4 regions of the Bacillus sp. NS1 genome follow, and region 4 is predicted to be linked to each of the others. Evidence: predicted binding sites of a transcription regulator. Region 4 holds the regulator's gene; each other region holds the start of a gene.
The links. The regulator LexA, encoded in region 4, represses DNA repair genes until DNA is damaged. The targets are predictions, from matches to a motif close to CGAACATATGTTCG.
Positions count from the first base shown of each region.

Region 1: the regulator LexA is predicted to act here: its motif matches at 1,239-1,252, upstream of AC4CV5_RS13870 (DNA polymerase IV).
Region 2: the regulator LexA is predicted to act here: its motif matches at 2,370-2,383, upstream of uvrB (excinuclease ABC subunit UvrB).
Region 3: the regulator LexA is predicted to act here: its motif matches at 1,098-1,111, upstream of AC4CV5_RS20355 (YolD-like family protein).

Region 1 covers NZ_JBZAZF010000003.1:658,554-663,233, forward strand. Annotated here, with positions in the region: gene AC4CV5_RS13855 (MDR family MFS transporter) at 1-219, opposite strand, end outside; gene AC4CV5_RS13860 (hypothetical protein) at 515-694, shown strand; gene AC4CV5_RS13865 (YqzH family protein) at 923-1,129, opposite strand; gene AC4CV5_RS13870 (DNA polymerase IV) at 1,296-2,534, shown strand; gene AC4CV5_RS13875 (YolD-like family protein) at 2,531-2,869, shown strand; gene AC4CV5_RS13880 (GNAT family N-acetyltransferase) at 3,059-3,529, shown strand; partial or broken gene AC4CV5_RS13885 (antibiotic biosynthesis monooxygenase family protein) at 3,539-3,884, shown strand; gene AC4CV5_RS13890 (GNAT family N-acetyltransferase) at 3,877-4,680, shown strand, end outside.
Region 2 covers NZ_JBZAZF010000001.1:642,269-646,948, reverse strand. Annotated here, with positions in the region: gene uvrA (excinuclease ABC subunit UvrA) at 1-298, opposite strand, end outside; gene uvrB (excinuclease ABC subunit UvrB) at 306-2,291, opposite strand; gene AC4CV5_RS03225 (DUF2198 family protein) at 2,477-2,707, opposite strand; gene AC4CV5_RS03220 (PEP/pyruvate-binding domain-containing protein) at 3,189-4,680, shown strand, end outside.
Region 3 covers NZ_JBZAZF010000010.1:645-5,324, forward strand. Annotated here, with positions in the region: gene AC4CV5_RS20350 (Abi family protein) at 1-491, opposite strand, end outside; gene AC4CV5_RS20355 (YolD-like family protein) at 730-1,068, opposite strand; gene cdoA (cysteine dioxygenase) at 1,489-1,974, opposite strand; gene AC4CV5_RS20365 (MFS transporter) at 2,496-4,031, shown strand; gene AC4CV5_RS20370 (glucosaminidase domain-containing protein) at 4,193-4,680, shown strand, end outside.
Region 4 covers NZ_JBZAZF010000002.1:953,267-957,946, forward strand. Annotated here, with positions in the region: gene pghL (gamma-polyglutamate hydrolase PghL) at 1-739, shown strand, start outside; gene AC4CV5_RS10145 (YndM family protein) at 762-1,214, opposite strand; gene fosM (FosM family fosfomycin resistance protein) at 1,420-1,842, shown strand; gene AC4CV5_RS10155 (hypothetical protein) at 1,953-2,345, shown strand; gene lexA (transcriptional repressor LexA) at 2,741-3,358, opposite strand; gene yneA (cell division suppressor protein YneA) at 3,509-3,826, shown strand; gene AC4CV5_RS10170 (YneB family resolvase-like protein) at 3,845-4,498, shown strand; gene AC4CV5_RS10175 (DUF896 domain-containing protein) at 4,562-4,680, shown strand, end outside.

The DNA.
Region 1 (4,680 bases), on a different contig from region 4:
GCCGAATTTGTCTGAGATATATCCGCCGTAAAAGCTTGCAAGGATGCCGACTGATGAGCTTGCGGCAATGACCAGCCCTGCATAGGAAGCAGATGCGCCTTGAACGGCCGTTAAATAAATCGCTAAAAAAGGAATGCTCATCGATGTTGCCATTCTGCCGAAAATGGTTCCGATGATAATTGTCCAGCTGATGGGGTGGATATCTTTCCATTTCTTCATGAATCGTATTCTCTCCTGTATTGTAAGATCTTTTTCTATCATATATGAAAAAATTTCCTTCTCCAATGGGGAATTCAAAATATTTTGTTATTGGCATTCGCTTATAAAACATGTCCTACTTTATGGATTGCAATATACCATGTGTGGAGGGCGCACATGGCTGACGTTACATTGTTTGAAATTGAGGTTAAAGCATTCGGAAGGAAATGACGTTATGTCCGGCGTTTATCTGTGGTAAAAGCGTAATATTAATTGATGCTGAATGCGGGGGCATTTTAAAGTCGTTCGGCAGGACATGGAAGCAAAGGGATGTCCGTTTGAAACATTAAAGGCCGTAATTTTAACCCATCAGGGTGTGGATCAAGTTTCGGAAATGCTAGTGATGCCGGACATGAGATCAAAATTTACGCTAAAAACCGACATGAACTGGAGCACAGAAGAAGATGCCGCGTTTCTTCCGAATGAATCAAAGTAGATTTCGAAAATTAAGTGTATGACACGGCTTGAGGAATGGGCAGCTTATCCCGTTTTGAAGGGAATTCGGGTGATTTTTTTGTCAGGCATATCAATCTACGGAGTGTGAGAAATTCCTGCTTTGCTTTCTTCACAAGCCTTTTTGCCGTATGACATTGAGACTGTTTTCTGCATCACGGCGGTGTTTTCAAAGGGAAGCCGCATTAGCGGCTGACGGTGTGACCTGCGCTTAAGAGAACAGCCCTTGGTTTGTGACATAGTCATAAATGATATCTTCTATATGCGCATGCAGATCCTCATCAGGTTCTTCATTCCGTCTCTCTTCTAAGGCTGCTTTCAGGCTTTGTTTTTCATACGGGCTTAACGGATCTATGGCAACATTTCTGCCGTATTGACGCAGTGCCTGCCCCATCATTTTTTCGACAAATTTCTCCATTATGACTCTCCTATCTTTATGCTTCGCTTTCATTCTACTAAATGTTTCTCTTCTCTCAAACCCTTGGATCATATTTTCTGTCAGACAAGAATCATTTACCAGTATAAATCGAACATACTTTCGCATATAATAGAAAAACGAACATAAGTTCTTTTTAGAGGTGTGTATGATGAAAGAAAAAGTGATTTTTCTCGTTGACATGCAATCGTTTTATGCATCTGTAGAGAAAGCGGAAAATCCACATTTGAAAAATAAGCCCGTCATTGTTTCAGGTGATCCTGAAAAAAGGGGCGGAGTCGTATTGGCTGCCTGTCCGCTGGCGAAACAAAAGGGTGTGGCGAATGCTTCGCGGCTGTGGGAGGCGCAGGAAAAGTGCCCTGAAGCTGTTGTGCTCCGGCCCCGTATGCAGCGGTATATTGATGTATCACTGCAAATTACCGCCATTCTAGAGGAATATACAGACCTTGTAGAGCCGTATTCCATTGACGAACAGTTCATGGACATTACAGGCAGTCAGAAGCTGTTTGGGACGCCGGAAGAGATTGCAAAAAGCATTCAGGGCAGAATCATGCGGGAGATCGGCGTTTATGCGCGGGTCGGAATCGGTCCTAATAAAGCGCTAGCCAAAATCGCGTGCGACAATTTTGCCAAAAAGAATAAGAACGGTATTTTTACCTTAACGAAAGAAAATATGAAAACTGAAATGTGGCCGCTTCCGGTGGGCAGCATGTTTGGCGTCGGGAGCCGCATGAAGCATCATTTAAACCGGATGGGCATCAGCACGATCGGCGGGCTTGCGGCTTTTCCGCTCGATCTTTTAAAAAAGAAATGGGGCATTAACGGCCATGTGCTGTGGATGACGGCGAACGGGATCGACTATTCCCCTGTATCTACTTCATCTCTGGACGGACAAAAGGCGATTGGCCATGGAATGACTCTCCCGAGAGACTACGAACACTTTGACAAAGAAATCAAAGTCGTACTGCTGGAGCTGAGTGAAGAAGTGTGCAGGCGAAGCCGAAACGCCGGAGTAATGGGGCAGACGGTATCAGTGAGCTGCCGGGGTGCTGATTTTGATTGGCCGACGGGCTTCAACCGGCAAGTGAAGCTGGCGGAGCCGACTAATTCTACCCAGGATGTATATGAGGCTGTATGCCGGCTGTTTCTTACGTTTTGGGACGGGAAGCCTGTCCGCCGTCTCGGGGTCAATCTGTCCCAGCTCTCATCTGATGACATATGGCAGCTCAATTTATTTCAGGATTATGCAAAGAAAATGAGCCTTGGCTATGTGATGGATGGCATTAAAAACCGGTTCGGCGATACAGCCATCATCAGGGCGGCGTCACTGACAGCGGCAGGCCAGGCATTTGAACGTGCGGCTAAAATAGGAGGGCACTATAAATGAATGACCATTTAAAAAGAGGCAACCTGCTGTGGGAAGGAAGCAGGATGTTTCTGCCGGAGCATAAACAAAGCCTGCTTGAGAGAAAGCGCCATAAACAGAAGCTGCAAAAGCCGATCCTTGATCCTGATAAGCTGGAGGAAATGAATCAAACGCTTTGCGCCGCGATGGAGTTTGCCCAGAATATCACTGTCAGCTGCTTTCAGGATGGTGAAATTGTCCGCTGTACCGGGAAGATCTGCCGGTATGAAGAGTTTGAAAAAACAGTATGGATAAAAGGAGACGAAGATCAGCTTTATAAGCTGAAACTTGATCAGGTGCTTGATATTGTGCTGTAAAGTTTCTCCCTCCTGCATTGGGGGGAGAAATATGTGTAAAAATATCTAACATTGTTCCCTCGGCAAACTGCAAACGTATGATACAGGAAAGAAGGCATTTACAATTCCAGTCAGGCAAAATATAATTTTTATATTGTGAGAAAAAAGAGCTGACATTCGTTTTGCCAGACGGAGGGAGATCAAATCGTAATGGATATTCGAACAATCACGTCTTCAGATTATGAAATGGTAACGTCTGTAATGAATGAATGGTGGGGCGGCAGACAGCTGAAAGAAAAATTGCCGAGACTATTTTTTGAGCATTTTCAGGACACAAGCTTTATTACATCTGAACATAGCAGCATGACCGGATTTTTAATCGGGTTTCAATCACAATCGGATCCTGAAACGGCATACATCCATTTTTCCGGTGTGCATCCAGATTTCAGAAAAATGCAAATTGGAAAACAATTATACGATGTCTTTATTGAAACAGTAAAACAACGAGGCTGCACCCGGGTAAAGTGCGTCACTTCACCGGTGAATAAGGTGTCAATCGCGTATCACACAAAATTGGGATTTAACATTGAAAAGGGCACCAAAACGGTAAATGGCATCTCAGTGTTTGCAAACTACGATGGCCCCGGCCAAGATAAGGTACTGTTTGTCAAAAACATATGAGGGGGAAATATGATGGATTTTTTATCAAAAACACCTGAGCCTCCTTACTATGCAGTCATTTTTTCATCTGTCAAAAGCGAAAATGACCCAGGATATGGAGAAACAGCGGAGCGAATGGTATCGCTTGCGGCGGATCAGCCTGGATTTTTAGGCGTCGAAAGCGTTCGTGAAGCGGGTGGAAGGGGCATAACGGTTTCCTATTGGGACAGTATGGATGCCATTAACCACTGGAAGCATCACACTGAACATCAAGCAGCAAAAGAAAAAGGAAAAAGCATGTGGTACGAGTCGTATGCAGTCCGCATCGCAAAAGTCGAGAGGCAGCGGCTGTTTTCAGGAGAAGAGAAATGATTGAATATCTTCAGCATACGGAAGAGATCACAGCGCGTGAGATTATTGCCGTGCAGCAGCCAGCCTACATAAAAGAAGCGGAGCTTATCGGTTTTGACGGTATTCCCGCCTTACAGGAGAAGCCAAAGGATATTCAAGCATCACATGAACAGTTTGCGGGATATCGGAAAGAAGGTAAACTGATCGGTGTCATTTCATATGAGAAAAACATGCATCATCTCACCATTTGCAGGCTTGTTGTGCATCCCGACGGTTTCAGAAAAGGGATTGGACGAGCACTTTTGCAATTTGTCATCGATCAAAACGAAGACGCTGAGAAAATCGAAGTAGTCACAGCTGAGGAAAATACACCGGCCGTGTCGCTCTATACAAAGGCGGGATTTCAAAAGGCAGAAACCATCAAAGCCGCGGAGGGTCTATTGCTGTCTGTCTTTCATTTGTATCCGGAACGAAAAGTTGAGGTGGTTCCTTACAATGAAAAATGGGCGGAATATTTCAATGAAGAAAAAGAACGGCTGAAGCTTGTGCTCGGACCGGAGATCGTTGCTGTCCATCATATCGGAAGCACATCAATTCCAAACATGGCAGCAAAGCCAATCATTGATATGTTAATTGAAGTCAGAAGCATTGAAGCTGTGAGCCAATATGATATACAAATGAAGGCTATCGGCTATACACCGAAAGGGGAAAACGGCATAGCTGGCAGGCGTTATTTCCAAAAAGGCGGTAATAAACGTACTCATCATGTCCATGTGTACGAAAAGGGAAACCCTGCTATTGAAAGGCATCTGTTATTCAGA
Region 2 (4,680 bases), on a different contig from region 4:
CAGTAGATCTCGGATTGCGGCTCGTTGTTTTCTGATCGATGCTGATGGCGGGAGACAGCCCCTCAATTGCATCAACATCCGGCTTATCCATTTGCCCTAAAAACTGGCGGGCATAGGCAGACAGCGACTCGACATACCGTCTCTGTCCTTCTGCATATATGGTGTCAAAGGCTAGAGAGGATTTCCCTGATCCGGACAAACCCGTAACAACGACAAGCTGATCTCTTGGAATTGTTACATCGATATTTTTCAGGTTATGCGCCCTGGCTCCCTTCACCTCTATCCGATCCATAGCCATTTGTTCATCATCCTTCCGCTTTTAGCTCTAAAAGTAAATCGCGAAGCTCCGCGGCTCTTTCAAAGTCAAGCGCCTTGGCGGCTTCCTTCATTTCGTGCTCCATCTGTTCAACGACTTTCTGGCGTTCTTTCTTCGTCATTTTCGACAGCTTCGGCGCGGCTTTTGTTTTGTATTCCGCTTTATCCTCAGCTGCTACTGTGGCACGAATAACATCGCGAATTTCTTTATTTATCGTTTTCGGCGTAATGCCGTGCTCTTCGTTAAACCGCTCCTGCTGCTCGCGGCGGCGTTTTGTTTCATTAATTGCAATTTCCATAGATTTCGTCATTTTATCTGCATACATAATGACGCGGCCTTCAGAGTTCCTTGCGGCACGTCCGATGGTCTGGATCAGCGAACGTTCAGAGCGAAGGAAGCCTTCCTTATCCGCATCCAAAATCGCAACGAGAGATACTTCAGGAATGTCGAGCCCTTCCCTCAGCAGGTTGATGCCGACAAGCACATCGTACTTGCCAAGGCGCAGGTCGCGGATAATTTCAATCCGTTCAAGCGTCTTAATCTCAGAATGCAGATAGTTTACTTTAATGCCAATTTCCTTTAAATAATCGGTCAGATCCTCTGACATCTTCTTCGTCAAGGTTGTCACAAGCACCCGTTCATCCCGCTCGATTCTTGCTTGAATTTCGCCGATCAAGTCGTCAATCTGGCCTTCGATGGGACGCACATCGATAAGCGGGTCAAGAAGCCCCGTCGGACGAATGATCTGTTCGACCATTTCATCTGTATGCTCAATCTCGTACGGCCCTGGCGTCGCTGATACATACACGATATTGTGCATATGCTTTTCAAATTCTTCAAAACGAAGCGGACGGTTATCAAGCGCTGACGGAAGACGGAAACCGTGATCCACGAGCACCTGTTTTCGCGCCTGGTCTCCGTTAAACATGCCGCGCACCTGAGGAATTGTAACATGTGACTCATCCACTACGATCATAAAATCGTCAGGGAAATAATCAAGAAGCGTATACGGCGTTGAACCTGGAGGCCGAAGCGTCAAATGTCTTGAATAGTTCTCAATGCCAGAGCAGAATCCCATTTCCCGCATCATTTCAAGATCATACCTTGTCCTCTGCTCTAAACGCTGCGCTTCAAGCAGCTTGCCGTTTTCATGCATGACTTTCAGCTGCTCCTCAAGCTCCTTCTCGATATTTTGAATCGCTTTTTCCATTTTCTCGGCCCGCGTGACGAAGTGGGAGGCCGGGAAAATCGCAACATGGTCACGGTCGCCGAGAATTTCTCCTGTCAGCGCATCTACTTCCCGAATTCGTTCGATTTCGTCACCGAAAAACTCAACTCTGATACAGTGTTCATCACGAGATGCCGGAAAGATTTCCACTACATCCCCGCGCACACGAAATGTACCGCGCTGAAAGTCGATATCGTTGCGGGCATATTGGATGTCTACAAGTTTTCTGAGCAGCTCGTTGCGCTCTATTTCCATTTCCGTCCGCAGTGACACGACCATTTCCCTGTATTCTTCAGGGGAACCGAGGCCGTATATACAAGACACACTCGCAATAATAATGACATCTCTCCGCTCAAACAGAGACGATGTAGCGGAGTGTCTCAATTTATCAATTTCATCATTAATACTAGCGTCTTTCTCTATAAACGTATCCGTTTGAGGCACATACGCCTCCGGCTGATAATAATCATAGTAGCTGACAAAATACTCGACAGCATTGTTCGGAAAAAATTCCTTGAACTCACTGTAAAGCTGTCCGGCAAGGGTTTTGTTATGGGCAATCACGAGCGTCGGCTTATTGACTTCTTTAATCAAATTGGACACCGTAAATGTTTTCCCCGTTCCTGTCGCACCCAGCAGAGTCTGATGCTTCTTGCCCTCCTGAATTCCTTTTACAAGTTTTTCAATGGCTTTCGGCTGATCTCCTTGGGGCTGATATTTCGAGACTAACTCAAAGCGATCTTTCACAAAAATAAGCCTCCGTTTCTTTAACGAAATCTTCCTATAGATATAGTAACACAATGGAATGTAAAATCACTAAAAATACGAACTAAAGTTCGGTGGTTTTTTATTTCCAGCTGTTTTCGTGTATAAAAAACCTGCTTTTAAAACGTAAAAGCAGGAATTCAGTCTTTATATTCATTATGTCCGATTTATTCTTCTTTTTTCTCAGCAGCTTTTTTAGCCATATACAGTCCGCCAGCCACAAGAGACACAACATCCAATCCTACAATAAAATACGCTTCTGTATAGCCTTTTAAATAAGAGGCAAACAGCAATGCAGCTGTTAGAGCGATCGCCACATAATGATTAAAGGTGACTCTTGTAAAAAGAACAACGAGCATAAAAGGGAAAAACAATGCAAAAACGGCTTTTGTAATCAACAAAAACCCTCCTCAGGGATTCTTCATCTGATCTGATTATAGTAAAAAATGAAGAATCGGACAATCGTGCAATCGTTCCCTCTATCTACACCATACCCTTTTTCACCTAAAATCAATCACCTATTTGCACTTTGGTGCCGATAACAGCACAACAAGCAACTCTATTTCACTTATTTCATTTTGCCACTGTCCCAATCAGCGGCACTTTTTTATGAAGTTATGAACCTCATCTGCATATTCAAGTCCGCTGCCAGATTCCGAGAATAAAAGAAAAATAGGTATACTGCACCAGTTAAGCCGCATTTTCATGATAATCTAACTAACTTAACTATTCATTTTATTTAGGGCTTTCTGCGTTTGACAGCATTTTCCTGAAAACCTACAATTGAGTGATAGTGTTCACTATCATTTTTTCCGAACACAGGCTCCGTCATAAAAGACTAGAGAGAAAAACAAAATGAAGGAAAGAGGGGTTTCAAATATGTACTCTATAATATTTCGCCATGCAGAAGAATCCAGCCAGCTTGCTGGAGCAAAAGGCATGAACTTGATTAAACTGACCAAACACGGTCTTCCTGTCCCCGACGGATTCATTATTCAAACGAATGCGCTCACCCGTTTTATGGAGGATAACCAGCTTCATGAGACTAGCGAAAACATCGAAAGCAGGATCATCGCCGGAGCATTTTCTGAGGAACTGAAACATGAGCTGACAAGTTCCTTTTACAAGCTGAGAGAATCATACCGATCCGTTGCCGTGCGTTCTTCATCTGCCTCGGAAGATTTAGAAGGCGCTTCATTCGCGGGTCAATATGAAACCTACTTAAATATTAAAACAGAGGAAGAATTTCTAGCTAAAGTGAAAGAATGCTGGGCTTCATTTTTCTCAGGCCGAGTCAGCAGCTATAAGAAAAAAATGAATAACCAAATCACAGAGCCGTTAATGGGAGTTGTCGTTCAGGGGCTGATCGATTCAGAAGTGTCAGGTGTTATTTTCAGCCGCAATCCTGTTACCCATGATGATAGAGAGCTATTAATCAGCGCCAGCTATGGTTTGGGGGAAGCTGTCGTTTCAGGAAGTGTCACCCCAGACACATTTATAGTCAATAAGTCTTCGTTTGAGATTCAGAAAGAAATAGGTGCAAAGGAAATCTACATGGAGTCTGCAGCAGAAGGAATCACAGAAAAAGAAACGAGTGAAGATATGCGCAGCCGTTTTTGCCTTGCAGATGAACAAGTGATTGAACTGACTGAAATCACGAAAAAAACCGAAGACCTGTACGGATATCCAGTCGATATAGAATTCGGAATCGCTGATCATCAAGTATACCTTCTGCAGGCCCGCCCGATTACAACCATTGAACAGGACAAAAAAGCGGCAGAAGAAGAACGCAGCTTCATGATGACAGACGTTGACATGAATGATTTCTGGCTCAACATGGAGTCAAATATTGAAGGTCCGGTGAGTCCGTTATTTTCTTCGTTCATTGTACCGGCACTGGAATACGGCTTGAAGAAGAGCATGCAAAAGTTCCCGATTGGTGTAGTTGTTGAAGAAGTAAAACTTTATCGCGGACATGTTTATTCCAAAAGCCAAGGCGGACAACAGCCTCCGACTGAAGACTTAGGCAAAGAGCTTTTTCCGATATTATCGGAGCGTATGTATGACATCATCAATGACACATACCTCCCATTTTACCGAACGCTTGACCAGCTCGCCCAAACTGAGCATACCGCAGAAAGCGCACTGGATGCTTTTCAAAAACTGAAGGCCTTTTATCTCACAGCTTATGAGGAGCACTTCAATATCGTTTTTCCGCAAGTTCTTCTAACAAACAAACTGCAAGCAATGTATCAACATATTCAAGGAGAATCCGAAAACGCTCATTTTTACGAGATGCTGACAGGAAAAATGAACAAATCACTGGAAACAGACCGCCACCTGTGGCTATTTTCCGTTAAAGTTCAGGAAA
Region 3 (4,680 bases), on a different contig from region 4:
ACATCCATTGTAAATAGTTCAATAACTGCCCATAATGGCAGTTGGTTTTCGTACTTGTTCCTGTGATGAATAACAAATAATTCATGGCTTTGGTTAATCTTTTTTTCAATAATCTCAATAAAACGTTGATGTTGATCTTCAAAGAAGAAATTTTCTGACTTTTTATAACCTAAACCACCATACTTTTGAGAAAACTCATAAGCGAGTTGAGCTCTAAAAGTTACTTCTATGTATTCAGTAGCCTCCAGTAAGAGCCTTCTTAATTTTGTATCAAAATCATGTATTCTAACAGCTTTATTAAAAGTTGCTGTTTTATCAAAAGTGTTATCTTTTTTTAAAGTGAGCATGTAACCTGTAAGCCGATAATAATTGATTTTTTTTAGCGTTTCTAAAGCAAAGTCTTCATCTTCAACATGCAATCCGCGTTCTTTAAGTATTGTGAGTTGTTCTGCATGAGTTTTAAACACCTTAGGAGTTATAACCTCTGACATTTTTTACCATCCTTAAATATAAAAAAGTCTCACCGTGGTCCGCATTGTTCAAGTGAACAAGAGGCGTGTGAGCTCTGTTAAGTACATATTACTACGTAATAAAAAATGCGTCAATAAGAACGCACAAAAAATGTCTCAAAAACGAGGGGAAAATTGTTTCATTTATGCAGTGTATTATTGTTTCAAAAAATGCTGTCGATTTTGTACTAAATTATCACTTACTTTATTCGAACAATTTTTATTTCTCATACGTCATAATAGTTAACAACGAATCAAATCCAATAAAATTTGTATCACCTTTTAAATCCTTCACATGCAGCTTCTGCTTTATTTCATCTATGTAATGAACATGTCCTGTTACTTTCTCTATAAAGCCGTCTCTGTATACTCTGATGACCAGAGCGGAATTAAACTCCATGGCTTCGCAAATAGTACGTGCCATTTCCTCCAGCTGGTATTCATCGAGAATGGGTTTTTTGATTTTTTGAACTTCTCTCTTCCTATTTAACAGTGCATCCCTTTGCTCAGGCAATATGAATTTTTGTTCCCATCTCTTATCGTAAATTCCTTCATTCATTCCGATCATCTCCTTGAGCAAATTATATGCGAACAAACGTTCTTTTATCAACAGAGAAAATAATGGAATATCAGGTCTTATATTTGAAGTCTGGTTTAGTTAAAGAAGAATGTTATAATGCCTTTTGGGGACAGATGGGGACGAATTGGGGACCAACATCCTCATTTTTAATCAAAAAAGAATATTTTTAATCAGAAACTTATGTAAGAAAACCCTATAAAATAGGGTTTAGAAATAAAACTTCTGTTCGTATCAGAAACACATCTCCACACTGGCAGCGTAGAGGTCAGGGGTTCGAGCCCCCTTGGCTCCATACCTTTAAACCCTTATTCTATAAGGGTTTTTTTGTTTGTGAGAAAAAGGCCATTCGTTGAACCCTTTTGTTGATCAAAAGTCAAAATAAAGCAGTTTACATGTAAATCATGAATTTTCCAATACACCCCTTTGTTCCTCGAAGACCGTCATGGCTTCCAAAGGGGGTGAGTAGACATGAAGAGACACCATTCGTTCGGACGTAGGATTGGACATTTTGTGAATTAACCCTTTTGTTGAAATAAGGCATTCCCCTTCATTGACAAGGTATGAATGGGAGAGTTCTGCGTGTTCGCCGATTGAGTGATAAATTGAATTAAGAAGCTTTCCTTCTAGCACCATTGCACAACCAATGGAGTGGCCATGATCGTGGACTGCTGTCTCTTTATTTGGTGGAATATTAATAACGATAACTTCCAATTCGTTGTTTCTAAAGATTGCATTTCGCCCGTAAGCGTACTGGTCTGGTTCCTTAATATACGGTTGACTCAATGTTGATGCGTTTGGAATTTGTTTTAAAGAAGTTGCCAAATCTTTAACCGATGGATTTTTCAAGCCACTAAAAATGTTTTGGATGCACTCATACAGTTCCATTCGTTTTTGCCTCCCGGAATATTTAAAAATTAACTAGCATTGGTATTTCGCAGATTAATTCATGGTATTTACCCATATACAATTTAGAGGCGGCAAACGCCCAGTGAACACAAAAAAATTGTGCGGCTAACATGTGGTCTTATCACCAATTTATTCGAGTTTATTAGTTGGAATAGTGATTTGAAAGGGTTAAAAACGGCGTGGCTTAAAATGCTTGAGGGAGCATGCAGGGACCTAATAAGTATAAGTACTAGCCCTCTGGTATCCAAAACACGATATCGGGCAAAAGCTGTTCAGTCTTTTATTCTGTGCTTGAAATTGCGCCATTGACAAAACATAATCGATTTGGAATAATGTTTGAGTATATGCTCATTTGTTCACATAATTATAATCAAATAATATCATTTCCTAAGATAGGGAGAGTATTAAATGAAAGCTAATGGCATGCAAAATCTATTAGCTTCTTTTGTTTTCAAAAAATGATGTATTTCGTATGTATTCATATAGGAAGGAATGACAACATGAAGACAAAACACTATTGGGTGATTTCTTTGCTCGCCGTTTTAGCGGTCGGGCCGGGATTGATGTCTAACACTGCATTGTCGTCAGTTCAAGGTCTTGTTCAGAAGACAGTTGGAACAAGTGACTTCACATCGGTGAATCCAATATTGATCGGCAATATGGCCTTTGCTTTATTAGTGCCGGCAGGACCGCTGCTGAGGAAAAAATTCGGTGCCCGTCCAATCTATCTGGCTTCATTACCCGTTTTTATACTTGGCTCCCTGCTTTTCGCATTTTCCAGCGGTATTACGTGGATGGCGGCAGGGCGCTTTTTACAGGGAGCGGCTACAGGTGTCATGCTGATGATTATGATTCCAATGCTTGTTCTGTCATTTCCGACTGACCGCAGAAACTATGCGCTGCTGGTACTGATCGGGGGGTTTTATGGCTCCGTTATCATCGGCACGATTCTAGGAACGATTGCAACAAGCTACGGGCACTGGAGATGGCTGTTTTTCATCTTTGGGGCGCTGTCACTGATCGGTCTCGCTGTGAGCTATTTCTTTCTTCATGATGAGCATCATGGATCGGCAGAACAAGAACAGCCGCTAGATAGTGCAGGAATCATTTTATCTGTGTGTCTTGCTGGAGCCTCAGCGATTACATTCATTTTTCTGCAAAAATGGGGACTTTCATCAGGTTATGTATGGACTGGCTTTGGGGTTACATTATGTTTGCTCCTTGTTCTATTGATTGTCGAATATAAAGTGAGAAACCCCTTCATTTCTATTAAACTGATGCTGCTGCCAAAACCGGTGCTCGGCTTATTCATCATAGCTGCAGGAACGATAACGGTAGCTGTCAGCCTTTCTGCTTTTCAAGGATTGCTCCGTCAAATGTACGATATTTCTCAGGAGCATCTCATTCTTTTAAACTTAACTCTTTTAATCGGAGTGGCGATCGCCGCCATTGTGAGCGCTTTGTTTTATGATAAAGTCGGGCCCGGGGTGCTCGGTATTATAGGCGCTCTCATTCTCGTATTTGTGAATTTTCAATGGTTGCATATGCAGGATCAATCGTCTCTCTATATGTTTGCAGTGCTGTTTATCATGCTTGCCGCTGGAACGGGACTGACAGTCGCCGCAGGGCTGATGGGAGCTGCTATGGGCGGACCGCTGCCTGATTTGGTCAAGAGAATGACAGCTGTTCAGTTTTTAAGATTGTTTGTCTATATGGGAGTTCCAATCCTCATCGGATTTTTCACAAAAAAAGATGCTGCCAGACAAAGCGGTTCGATACAGGATTCTATGATGACTGCTTATCATGATCTCTTTTTCATTTCTTTTATCCTCAGTGTGCTGCTCGTTTGCCTGTCATTCTGTATGAACGCGACAGGTATGGGGCACAAGCTGGCACATAAACCGCATGATAAAGCGAAAACAGCTCCGGAAAAACTGGCCGTTTCAGCACAAGGATTGCCAAAGGATGCTGTCCAATCACATAAAGTGATACATGATACAGAATATCGTAATGCACTCAGAAATTTACTAAAATAGATACATGATCAAAACCTTTTCCTTGAGGGAAAGGTTTTTTTGTTTGCGATCTTTTCACAACTTTATCCCTAAAGAATTGAAAAATATTAGAAGTGCAAGTAAAATTCTAAAAGGTAGATTCTTTTACATTCGTAATCTTTTAACCCAAAGGAAGGTTTTTCATGGCCCGTAAAAAACTGAAAAAACGTAGACTCTTCTTTTCACTATTTTTCATTGTATCGATTCCGCTCGCCCTGTTTGTTTTAGCGACAACGTTATCAAAACCGATTGAAACATCCAAAGAGCCTGAAGAAATTGATGAACGGCAGGTATTTATAGACAGTCTGTCCGGACATGCACAAATTTTGTATGAGAAATATCATGTCCTCCCCAGCATCACGATCGCTCAGGCCATTCTCGAATCCGACTGGGGGAACAGCGAGCTTGCTGCTCAGGCCAACAACCTTTTTGGTGTAAAAGGAAATTATAAAGGCCATCATGTCACGATGGAAACGGACGAATTTGAAAAAGGGAAAAGAAAAACCATTCGCGCGAAGTTTCGAAAATACAGCACGTTTTTTGAATCTATGGATGATCACGCCCAATTGTTTGTCCGCGGCACATCGTGGAATAAAAAGAAGTATAAACCGGTGCTTGAGGCTGAGGATTA
Region 4 (4,680 bases):
CCTGCTCCGCCGTTTGCTCCATTCCTTGAAGCATGTTGATTGTAACATAGCCAAACGTTTTCCATCAACTCTTAATATTGTAAAATTATTGTTTGTTTTTATGGTATTTACTCCGATTTCTTCAATATATGCTGAAGATGTATATCAGAATTTTGAGGAATTAAAAAACAATGAAGACCCTTCTGATTACGGCATTGTTACGAAGGAAGCCGGCAGCCCTGTCCTTATTTTAGCGATTCACGGAGGAGGTATTGAAGGCGGGACAAGTGAAATAGCAAGAGAGCTCAGCAAAGAGTACTCAATGTATTTATTTGAAGGCTTAAAATCTTCAGGAAACTCAGTGCTTCATATTACAAGCACGCATTTTGATGAGCCTTGGGCTCTGAAGATGACAGGAAGTCATGAATATGTCATTTCATTGCATGGGTATGCAGAAGAAGATCAGCAGATCGAAGTCGGCGGTACAGATCGCATAAGAGCGGCAGATTTAGTTGAAAAACTGCAAAATGAGGGTTTTCCAGCTGTATTGCTCAGTACAGACCATCCGCATGCAGGTGTAAGTCCGAATAACATTGCAAATAAATCAAAAACAGGTTTGAGCATCCAGTTAGAAATGAGCACAGGTTTTAGAAGATCTTTGTTCGGCATTTTTTCTTTAAAAAGCAGATCTGTTACTCAAAATGAAAGGTTTTATGATTTTACTGAGGTAATGTCCCGTTTTATCAATAATAGCTACTGAAAAATAGGAGGCACTAAGCCTCCTATTCCTCATGCTGCTCTTTCGTAACGTCAGGAAATAGCTCGTCTGAGGCTTCTATTTGATACTGCAGCATGTTATCTCTGACTGACAGTTCATTTCGGAAGGTTTCATCCAGCACATTTTTTAGCAAATACCGATGAAAAAAGTATTCAAAAACAGTTAGACAGGCAGCGGAAAGCAGAGCAGCTGAAAATGGTGAGAAACCGTTTCTTGTTTGGGTTAAAACAAAGACCCAAAGAATAACGAATGAAAGTCCAAAGTCAGCCAATGAAGCTGTAATATTGTTTGTTCTGGGAAGGACGAGTATGTCACCGGATAGATAGGAAACAAAACCTAAGAAAAGTGCAATAAACATCACACTTAAAAAGGGCGCGTGATAGAATCTGTCCAAAATCACATATAAAAGGGCGAGAGTAAAAGCAACCTTTGAAGCAAGAGCAATGATATGTTTCATTTGACCACCTAAATTGTTATTTTTGAAGAAAACCCTTGGCAGTAAACAAATTATTCAAATCGAATCCATAAAAGGCCATCGCTGTACAGTCATTATTTTAAACAATCCGATTTTGTTTACACTGGTATTTTTTTCTGGCTGGATGAAACTTTCTTGGGAAAAAGTCGTACAAATGAATGATCAGCTTTCAAGGAGGGGATGATTTGTGAAGATAAAAGGAATCAATCACTTGTTATTTTCAGTTTCTCATCTGGATACATCAATTGATTTTTATCAAAAAGTGTTTGATGCAAAGCTTCTGGTAAAGGGAAGAACAACAGCATATTTTGATTTAAATGGCATCTGGCTTGCGCTTAATGAAGAACCTGACATTCCGAGAAATGACATTAAGGCGTCTTATACACATATTGCTTTTACTATTGAAGATCATGAGTTTGCGGAAATGTCAGCAAAATTAAAAAGGCTTCATGTTAATATTCTGCCTGGCAGAGAACGAGATGAACGCGATCGAAAATCAATTTATTTTACCGACCCTGACGGCCATAAATTTGAATTTCATACCGGAACCCTTCAAGACAGGCTTCGGTATTATAAACAGCAAAAAACGCATATGAATTTTTATGATTGAGACGACCTCTTGCTACTACACAGAACACATACATAAAAATCATGTATGGTTAAAATATGGTAAAGGGAGGGATGTGATTGAAAATATAAATCCTAGGCTTAACAACAGTTTTGATTTGTTTTTTTAGCATTAGCAGTACCCATGCGTCAGCTTTAGATTTTGATTACACAACAGACTTTATTTTAAATGACAGCACAAAAACGTTTGTTCTGGAAAATATCAGTGATGTTCCGGCGATCGACTATTTTTTAGGCTATCAGTTTACGATATTGGGAGCCAATACTTGTTCAGTTGAGGTTAAACTTCAGTGGATGGGGCTTATGGGAGAATATACAACACTGAGTACGAGGCAATTCAGCGGCAGCTGGTTTGATTTTAGTGCTCAGGATAAGGTTGCTATCGATTCATTTCACCGTTACCGTATATTTGCAGAAGAACATTCAGAAAACTGCACAAGTGTTCGGGTAAAGGGCAGTTATGGTATACAATATGTTTCATTTTAATTGAAGCTCACGTTGATCAAGAGAAGTGAGCTGTTTTTTTGGAAAATGTTGAACCAACTATACAATGTACTAAATTTTCATTAAAACTCAATTGCCGCGCTCCTTACATAAACATGAAGCAGCATCATTCCACGACCTAAGAAAATGAAACATTTTTAAGGAGATAACGTCTAATGTTTTAAACGGACATTATTATGATAAAAGTTTCCTGAAGGAAAGAAAATTTCTTGACTTCAACAATTATTTAGTGGATAATTATGGTGTAAACATGATGTTCTTTTTCCTCCTATTCAGGCTCGCACCCAAAAGTCAGGGCGAGCCTGCTTTTTTCGTACAATAAACCCCCTCTCCGTAAAGGAAGAGGGGGTTTTTCATGCATCTGATAGATCAATAGGTTAATGGACGGTTCTGAACACGCCAATCACTTTCCCTAGAATGCTGACATTCTGCAAGATGATAGGTTCCATCGTTGGGTTTTCAGGCTGTAAGCGAATGTGAGTATCCTCTTTATAGAAACGTTTTACCGTAGCTTCATCATCTTCTGTCATCGCCACTACAATTTCCCCGTTGTTCGCTGTATTTTGCTGTTTAACGATGACATAATCCTTATCGAAAATACCAGCTTCAATCATACTGTCTCCCATAATCTCCAGCATAAACACGTGCTCGTCAGGAGGAACCATACGGTCAGGAAGAGGAAAATATTCTTCAATATTTTCTACTGCTGTAATAGGAGATCCCGCCGTGACTTTCCCAATGACTGGTACATTTACGACCTGGCTTTGCGGAATGTCTACTTCTTCATCAAGTATTTCTATTGCTCTAGGTTTTGTCGGATCCCGTCTGATCAGCCCTTTTGTTTCCAAACGGGCCAAATGGCCGTGTACAGTTGAGCTGGACGCAAGCCCGACAGCCTCTCCGATTTCTCTCACGGAAGGCGGATATCCTTTTGATTTAACCTCTGCTTTAATAAAACGGAGGATATCAAGTTGCCTTTTTGATAGCTTCGTCATTTTTCGCACCTCAAAACGTCGATTTTAAGTAGATTATAGCATGATTTTCCTTACAGTACAAACATAGGTTCGAAAAAAACAATTGACAGAAACATTTGTTCGTATATACTGAAATTATAAAAAAGCGAACAAACATTCCTGTTGGAGGTTATGATCATGAGTAAAGAATCTATTATTTTTGTCGGTCTGTTCACAGTGATTTTGAGCGCGGTTATCCTTTTGCTATCATATACAAGCAGCGGTCAGGAGCTTAATCAGTATGTTAAAATAGAAGTCCAGCAGGGCGACACACTTTGGTCAATTGCTGATCAGGTAGCAGATACAAAAAAGATAAACAAAAATGATTTTATTGAATGGGTAGCTGATAACAATCATCTTCAGACGTCTGATATCCAGCCGGGAGATGAGTTGGTGATTCCGTTGAAAAAGAAGCATCAGGATGCATATGAATTGGCAACTGTAAGATAGAGAGGAAAGATAGAAAAAATGAAAGCACTCATTTATGCCCGCGTAAGCACAAATAAAGAACAGCAGGAGACTTCATTAAAGCGGCAGGAGGAGGAGCTTACGGCCATTGCAGCCGAGAACGGCATGGAAGTCCTCAAAGTGATTTCTGAAAAAGCCAGCGGATACGAAATGGATCGGGACGGTGTATTTGAACTGCTTGATGAGATCAAAAATTCTGGAATTGATGTCATTTTGGTTCAGGATGAGACAAGGCTCGGGCGGGGAAATGCAAAAATCGCATTGCTTCATTGTATCTACAGAGAAGGTGTGAAGGTCTATACAACGGCTCACAGAGGTGAGCTGGAGCTATCGGAGGCTGACTCGATGGTGCTGGAGATCGTCAGCATTGTGGAGGAATACCAGCGGAAAATTCACAACATGAAAATCAAGCGGGGAATGAAGCGTGCAGTAAAAAATGGTTTTAAACCGCAAAAAAACCTGAAAAATCAACATGAAAACAGCGGAAAGGATAGAATAGAGGTCCCAATCTCAGAGATCGTCCGTCTAAGAGCGAATAAACTGACGTTCGCAGAAATCGCGGCTACGCTAAGAGGGTTTGGCTATGATGTGTCTAAAGCGACCGTCCACCGGCGGTTTCAGGAATACATAGAGAATGACGAGACAGCCGAGTGAATCAGTTGTAAAACTCTTTTTGATCTAGTACTATATAGACAAAATGCAATAAAGGAGTTTAACATGATTTCAAACGCAAAAATTGCCAGAATTAATGAACTTGCTGCGAAAGCTAAAGCTGGCGTTATGACTGAAGAAGAAAAAGCCGAACAGCAAAAGCTTCGTCAAGAGTACCTGAAAGG